DNA from 2 places in the Micromonospora sp. NPDC005203 genome. Region 2 is predicted to be linked to the other one. Evidence: riboswitches for the same ligand, from Rfam matches in the RefSeq annotation. Region 2 holds a riboswitch; the other holds the start of a gene.
The links. Region 2 has a riboswitch for S-adenosylmethionine ahead of thrC (threonine synthase). Riboswitches for the same ligand answer to the same signal wherever they lie in the genome.
Positions count from the first base shown of each region.

Region 1 (3,961 bases), on a different contig from region 2:
GTTGCCGGTGGTGGCGGCGTAGTCCTGTCCGATCCGGAACAGCTCCCGTTGACTGGCCACCAGGCCGAGGAAGTAGACCAGGCTGGAGTCCTTGATCAGGGCGATGAGCTGATTCACCCAGGCCGGCAGCACCCGCCGGATGCCCTGCGGGATGATCACCAGCCGCATCGCGTCGGTCCAGGAGAAGCCGAGGGCGCGGGCGCCCTCCAGTTGGGCGGCCTCCACCGACTGGATGCCGGACCGGAAGATCTCCCCGATGTACGCGGCCGCGATCAGCGACAGCGCCAGGATGCCCAACGGGTAGGGGTCCGGTCCCCAGACCTGCATGCCCAGCGGCGCCAGCCCGACGCCGATCAGCAGGATCGTCGCCGCGGCCGGAAGTCCTCGGAACACGTCGGTGTAGACCCGCGCCGGCCAGCGCAGCCAACGGCTGCGCGAGATGCCGGCGACGGCCAACAGCAGGCCCAGCACCGAGCCGAGCAGGGCGGCGGAGACCGCCAGGATCAGCGTGTTGGGCAACCCGACGGTCAGCATCTCGGGCAGCGCCTCGCGCATCGCGTCGATGTCGAAGAAGGTCTCCCACAGCGTGCTCAACGGATCCATCGGTCGCCTCTCCTACCGCCCTGCTCGCTCGTCACCGGGTCAGGACGCGGCCGACGCGGACGCCGACGGCACGGCCGACGCGGACGCCGACGGCTTCGACGACGTGCCCGACGCGGTCGGTGCCGACACAGTGCCGCTGCCCGGCGTGAAGTCGGCCGGGATCGGCCGACCGGGGTAGTACTGCGCCTGCAACCGGCTCCAGGTGCCGTCCGCGACGACCTCGTCGAGGCCCTTGTTCAGCGCCTCGCGCAGTTTGTCGCTGCCCTTGGCCACGGCGTAGGCGGTCGGCGCCGGGCTGAGCTGCTTGGCCGCCACGGTGATCTTGCCGGTGCTGTCGGCGGCCGACTTCTCGCCGATTTCGGCCGGAGCGATCCACGCGTCGGCGGTGCCGGCCTTGAGCTGGTTGATCGCGCCGTTGTAGTCCGGCACCCGGACCGGGTCGAGCTGCTCACCGGTGGCGTAGTCGTCCTGCACGGTGCCCTGCACCACCACGACCCGCTTGCCGGCGAGCTGGTCGAAGCCGGTGATCGGCGAGCCGGCCGGCACGTCCAGGCCGAAGTAGCCGAAGTCGTAGCCGTTGCCGAAGTCGACGGTCTTCTTGCGCGCCTCGGTGATGGTGATCGAGGAACTGCCCACGTCGAACTTGTGGTTGTTGACCTGGGACAGCAGCGCGGAGAAGTCGGTGCCGACGAACTCGACAGTGAGGCCGAGCTTGCCGGCCACGGCGGTCAGCAGGTCGTTGTCGAAGCCGGTGAACCTGCCGTCCTTGAGGTACACGTTCGGCGGGGCGTCGGTCAGCGTGCCGGCCCGCAGCACGCCCGGCTGCGCCAGGCCGTACGGGTTGGCGGTGGCGTCGGACGAGGTGTCGTCGCCGCAGGCGGTGAGAGCGGTGGCAACCAGGATCGTGGCCGCGCCCAGGGCTGCGGCACGGGTCAGGGCAGGAAGGATTCGCACGGGTGTCTCCGAAAGGGGTCGTGTCTCGGCGGGCACGGACGTGTGCCGCCGACGGTGCGCCCGATGGGCGTACCGCTGGAAAGGCTTGGAAAAGACTGGAAGGCTCGGAAAAGAAAGGTGCGCTAGTGCCGGGGGCCGCGTTGACACGCGGCGCTGCACATTCGCATCATGTCCACGTGCCGCCGCCGGGTCAGTGCCGGCGTGGGCTGACCGGCGCGGAGTTGCGCGACATCGGTCGGTGGGGCGGTGCTGAGGGTGCGCATGGTTCTCCCGGGTCTGTGCTGACCTGGGTGCCAGGCCACGCTTGCACCGACGTCGTGCCGGTGCCTGGTCTTCACCCGGGGCACCCCACCGCGGAGGAGGGTTGCCGGCCAGCGAGCCGGGGCTTCGCGCTGGCACTCATGACCTGCAGCGAGGCTAGCAGCACGCACGGGTGGATCGTCCAGTCGTTATGACCACGCTCACCGTGCCCGGAGGATGCTCGGCCCGCAGGTCAGCCGGCGTGCACGTGCGGCCGGCGACACGGGTCGGGTTCCTGGCGGCGCAGGATCTCCCGGGTGACCGAGGCGATTGCGCCCTGTCCGAACACCAGGTAGCGCAGGAAGTTGCGGGCCGGGCCGCCCTCGCTCCACTCGAAGTAGATGTGCGGTCGCCGCCCGGTGCGGTCGCGGATCTCCAGCAGCAGGACGGCGAGCGCGTTGGGTACCGAGGAGCTGGTCAGGCTGAGCACCGCGAAGCTGTCGTCGGCCAGGCCGCCGCGTACCAGCAGCTCGGTCTGGAAGTCCGACGGGTCGGTGACGTGCACCTCGACGAAGATCACGTCGCTGTCGTCGGGGAAGTCGTTGTCCGCCATCGTCTGTTCCAACTTCGCGCGGTACTCGGCCTCGTCGTGCCGGTCGGGCTCGTGGGCGACGAGCCGGATCCGTCGTCCGGCCCGCTCGTCGATCATCCGGGTGGCGACCGGATCCAGCTCGATCCGGTCCACCCGCAGCTCGTAGGCCCGCGACACCCGGGACAGCACCGAGACCACGATGATCCCGCCGATGAAACAGGCCGCGATCTTGACGCCGTCGGGGCGTTCCACCACGTTCGCCAGGGTGGTGTAGACGAAGACCACCGCGATGACGCCGAACGCGAGGGTGCGACCGCGCTGACCCCGCCGGGCCGCCGCGAGCGTCACCGCGGTCGCCGCTGACGTGATCAACACCAGCACACCTGTGGCGTACGCGCCGCCCTGCGCGTCCACGCTGGCGTCGAAGACGACCGTGATCAGGAAGGCCACCGTGGTGAAGACCAGCACCAGCGGCCGGACGGCCCGCGCCCAGGCCGGTGCCATGCCGTAGCGGGGCAGGTAACGGGGGACGAGGTTGAGCAGTCCGGCCATCGCCGACGCCCCCGCGAACCAGAGGATCCCGATGGTGGACAGGTCGTAGACGGTGCCGAACACCTCCCCGAGGTGCTGGTGCGCCAGGTAGGCCAGCGCCCGGCCGTTCGCCGGCCCGCCCGGCCGGAAGTCCTCCGCCGGGATCAGGATGGTGGTCGTCACGCTGCTGGTGATCAGGAAGACGCTCATGATCACCGCGGCGGTGGTGAGCAGCCGACGGGCGCCCCTGATCCGGCCCAGCGGTCGAGCCTCGGAGTCCTGCGGGTCGCCCCGTACGCTCGGCATCACGGCCACCCCGGTCTCGAAGCCGGACAGGCCCAACGCCAGTTTCGGGAAGACCAGCAGCGACAGCCCGACCACCAGCCAGGGATCGCCGTGCCCGGTGGTCAGCGTGGTCGTCCAGTCCCCGACGGCGCTCGGGTGCGTCACCACCCGCCAGAGCGCGTCGATGACCACCACCGCGTTCAGCGCCAGATAGGCCGCCACCAGCACGACGGCGATGCCGATGGCCTCGGTGAATCCCTTGAGGAACACCGCGCCCAACAGGGCCACCAGCAGCAGCGTGACAAGTACCTCGTGTCCCTTGAACCCGTCCGGCCAGAACGGGTTCTCGTCGATGTGCGCGGTCGCGTCGGCGGCCGACAGGGTGATGGTGATGATGAAGTCGGTGGCCGCGAAACCGAGCAGCACCAGCACCAGCAGCTTGCCCGGCCAGTAGCTCAGCAGGCGTACCAGCATCGCGATGGAACCCTCACCGTGTGGGCTCTCCACCGCCACCCGCCGGTAGACCGGCAGCGCACCCAGCAGCGTCACCAGCACCAGCACCAGGGTCGCCACCGGCGACAGCGCCCCGGCGGCCAGCGCCGCGATGCCCGGCTGGTAGCCCAGGGTGGAGAAGTAGTCGACGCCGGTCAGGCACATCACCTTCCACCACGGATGCTGCCGGTGCTCCGGCGGGCGTCCGTGTGGCCCCGGGTGCCGTGCGGCGTGGTCCGAGCCGGCGTCGAGCAACCACCCCCG
Region 1 is NZ_JBIAKV010000004.1:399,645-403,605, reverse strand. It holds gene ACFYPM_RS13540 (amino acid ABC transporter permease) at 1-603, opposite strand, end outside; gene ACFYPM_RS13535 (ABC transporter substrate-binding protein) at 643-1,557, opposite strand; SAM riboswitch class IV at 1,853-1,964, opposite strand; gene ACFYPM_RS13530 (amino acid transporter) at 2,051-3,961, opposite strand, start outside.
Region 1: another riboswitch for S-adenosylmethionine. It lies ahead of ACFYPM_RS13535 (ABC transporter substrate-binding protein); the one in region 2 lies ahead of thrC (threonine synthase).

Region 2 (3,961 bases):
GCGTCCAGGAGGCCGGGGTAGAGGCGGTCCAGTTCGTCGCGGCGGAGCCGGACCAGGCGGCTGGTGCCGGCGGCCCGGGTGCGGGTCAGGCCGGCCTCGCGCAGGACCTTGAGGTGGTGGCTGCGGGTCGCCTTGGAGACGCCGAAGTCGAAGCTCCCGCAGGCCGCCTCGCCATTCTCGACAAGCGCCCGCACGATCTGTAGCCGCACGTCGTCGGCGAGTGCGGCCAGCACGCTGGTGACCGGTACGTCGGTCAGGTCGGGTTCGTGCGGCTCCATGTGACCAGTGTAACCCTTGTTCGACAACCTTCGAACAACGTCCTATGGTCGACGTCGTTGGTTCGACGATACTCGAACATTGGAGCTGACGATGCGACCCCGTGCCGCCGCCTACCCGCTGCTCGCCGTGCTCGGTTGGGGCGTGATGTTCCCGGTCCTGGCCAGTGCGCTGACCCGGGTCGACCCGCTCAACCTCACCACCGCCCGCTACCTGCTCGCCAGCGCCATCCTGGTCGCGATCCTGCTGCTCCGCGAAGGTTCCGGCGCACTGCGGCACGGCGGTCGGACCGGCGAGATCGTGCTGCTCGGCGTGGTCGGCTTCGCCGGCTTCAACGTGCTCACCAACCTGGCGCTCGAACACGCCGCCCCGCAGCAGATCGCCCTGTTCGTGGCTACCACCCCGTTGATCACCCAGTTGGTCCGCTGGGCGCGCGACGGCGTACGGCCGAAGCCGCTCCTGCTGGCCCTCTCCCTGGTGGCGCTCCTCGGAGTCGGCCTGGTGATCACCCGCGGGAGCCTGGCCGGGCTCGGCCAGTTCGGTCTCGGTGGGCTGATGATGATCGGCGCGGTCCTCGGCTGGGGCATCTACACACACGGTGCCAGCCGGTTCGGCGACTGGTCCCCACTGCGCTTCACCACCCTGACGGCGCTCGCCGGCACGGCGGCCATGCTGGTCACGAGCATCGGCGCGGACGCCGTCGGCTGGCAGCACGCGCCGGCCGCCGCCGACCTCGCGGCGGTCACCCCACAGTTGGCGTACGCCGTGGTCGTCGGCGCGGTGATCGCGGTGCTGGCCTGGAACACCGGTGTGCAGCGGCTCGGTGCCGCCAACGCGGCGCTGTTCATGAACCTGGTTCCGGTCACCACCTTCGCGGTGCAGATCGCCCGCGGCTACCGCCCGGAGCCCATCGAGCTGGTCGGGGCTGCCATCACGATCGGTGCGCTGGTCGCCGCCAACCTCGCCACCCGGCCTCGGATTCGGCCCTCGTCGCCGCCGCGGTCGACCGCGACCACGGACCAGATCGCCGTGGTCGACCCGGTCGCGGTGAGCGCCCGCTGACCCACCCGCCGGTGCCCTCAGGCCCAGCGAGCCCTGCTGGCCGCCCTCGGTGCCGTGGCGATCTACCTCGGGGGGCGCCGCCGCCGGTAACTCGCTGAGTTGTTCGGCTCACAGCGTGGGATCCGCGGTAGAGGCGACGGAGATAGTTGCCTAGACTCGACGGCACAACTGCATACCTCATCCAGAGGGGCTGAGGGATACGGCCCGACGACGCCCCGGCAACCACCCCGCGCGCTCACCGCTGAGCGACCCGTGGGGCAGGTGCCAATTCCGTCCCCGCCGCACCGTGCGATGTGGGGAAAGATGAGAGGACCCTCGACATGACGTCGACGCTCGCCGCCTCCGGCATCGACACCTCCGCCAGCCCCGCCCGCGCCCTGGTCTGTCGCGCCTGTTCGGCCCGTTACCCGCTCGTCGCCCAGCACGCCTGCTACGAGTGTTTCGGCCCCCTCGAAGTCGACTACGACACCACCGCACTGGCCACCGTCACCCGCGAGCAGATCGAGGCCGGCCCGGAGAACATCTGGCGCTACGCGGCACTGCTCCCCGCCGGTCAGGACCCGGCCAGCCGGGTCACCCTCGACCCGGGGCTGACCCCGCTGGTGGCGGCCCCGCACCTCGCCGCCGAACTGGGCATCACCGCGCCGCTGTGGGTCAAGGACGACAGCGCCAACCCGACCCACTCGTTCAAGGACCGGGTCGTCTCGGTGGCGCTCACCGCCGCGAAGGCGCTCGGCTTCACCCGGTTCGCCTGCGCGTCCACCGGCAACCTGGCCAACTCGGTGGCCGCGCACGCCGCCCGCGCCGGGGCGCCCTCGGTGGTCTTCATCCCCAGTGACCTGGAGCAGGGCAAGGTCATCACCACCGCCGTCTACGGCGGCGAGCTGGTCGCCATCGACGGCTCGTACGACGACGTCAACCGACTCTGCGGCGAGTTGGTGGAGACTGACGAGTTCGAGGACACCGCGTTCGTCAACGTGAACGTCCGGCCGTACTACGCGGAGGGCTCCAAGACCCTCGGCTACGAGGTGGCCGAGCAGCTCGGCTGGCGCATCCCGGCGCAGGTGGTCATCCCGATGGCCAGCGGCGAGCTGCTCACCAAGATCGACAAGGCGTTCTCCGAGCTGGTGGAGATCGGCCTGGTCGAGGCGCCGGCCGGCGGCTGGAAGGTCTTCGGCGCCCAGTCCGCCGGTTGCAACCCGATCGCCACCGCGCTGCACGCGGACACCGACACGATCATCCCGGTCAAGCCCACCGGCATCGCCAAGTCGCTCAACATCGGCGACCCGGCCGCCGGCGTCTACGCGCTGGAGGCGGTCCGCCGCACCGGCGGCTGGATGGAGTACGCCGACGACGACGAGATCCGCGCCGGCATCCGCGATCTGGCCCGCACCACGGGCGTCTTCGCCGAGACCGCGGGCGGGGTGACCGTGGCGGTGCTCCGCAAGCTCGTCGAATCCGGTCGGCTCGACCCGGCCGCGGAGACCGTCGTGTTCAACACCGGTGAAGGTCTGAAGACCGTCGACGCGGTGGCCGGCGAGGTCGGACCGACCCACCACATCAAGCCCTCGCTGCGCGCCGCCCGCGACGCCGGCCTCCTCGGCTGACCGTCTGGCCCTGGCCCTGCCTTGCCCTGCCCTGACCGTCCTGCCCTGCCCTGCCCTGCCTCCGCGTCACGGTCGCTTTGCCCGCTTTGTGGGTATCGTCGGCCTTGGCTGGCCTTGGTCCACTCGGGTTTCTGGAAGTCGGGGTGTCCCCGCTGTCGGACACCCCGACTTCAATGAAACCGAGTGCATCAAGCGGTGGGTCGCGCTGCGGTGGGTCGCGGGTGCGATGGGTCGCGCTGTGTCTCGCCGGGCCGGTGGATCAAGCGTTGTCCGAGGCGGGCCGAGTGGATCAGTCTGTGACTGAGATTTCGCTGTGAGTGTGGAAAACCCGCCGCTGTGGACTTGACGGCAGGAACCGGACGGCGCAAGATGCTCCGTGCGGGAGGGCATTTCGCCGAAGACTTTTGAAGTTCTTGCGACCCAACGCCGGAGGCGTTGTGCGAGTGTCCCTCCCGACCACGTTCGATCGGGCCAGCGAGTAATTCGCTGGCCCGATCGCTTTTCCGGGCGCAGGCTCAGCGCCATGAGCATCACGATCGCGTCGTTCGACGGCACCGACCGAGTCGCGGTCGACGAGGCGTACCTGATCGGCGCGGCGGCCAAAGACGCCGATCTGCCGGACCTTCCACCCTTCTGTCGGCGACGCTTCGACGCGATCTTCCACACGCCGATGCCCGGTGTCGAGTCGCTCTGGGCGCTGGCCCGGCTCGACGGGGTGCCGGCCGGTCACCTCCAACTGGACCTGCCCTACCTCGACAACACCGACAACGCCAGCGCGGAGCTGACCGTGCATCCCGATCTGCGGCGGCAAGGCGTCGGTCGGGCGCTGCACGAGTACGGGGTGCGCCTGCTCCGCGAGCGCGGCCGCAAGCGGATGGTCGCGATGGCCGTCTCCGCACTGCCCGGCGGGCCGGCCCGAAGCGGGGCGGGCGACGCGTTCGCCGCCGCCACCGGTGCCCAGCCCGCCCTCGCCGAGGTGCGCCGCCGGCTCGTTGTCGACGAGATCGACCGGCTCG
Region 2 is NZ_JBIAKV010000002.1:277,661-281,621, forward strand. It holds gene ACFYPM_RS06495 (ArsR/SmtB family transcription factor) at 1-278, opposite strand, end outside; gene ACFYPM_RS06500 (DMT family transporter) at 370-1,338, shown strand; SAM riboswitch class I at 1,513-1,648, shown strand; gene thrC (threonine synthase) at 1,659-2,945, shown strand; gene ACFYPM_RS06510 (GNAT family N-acetyltransferase) at 3,469-3,961, shown strand, end outside.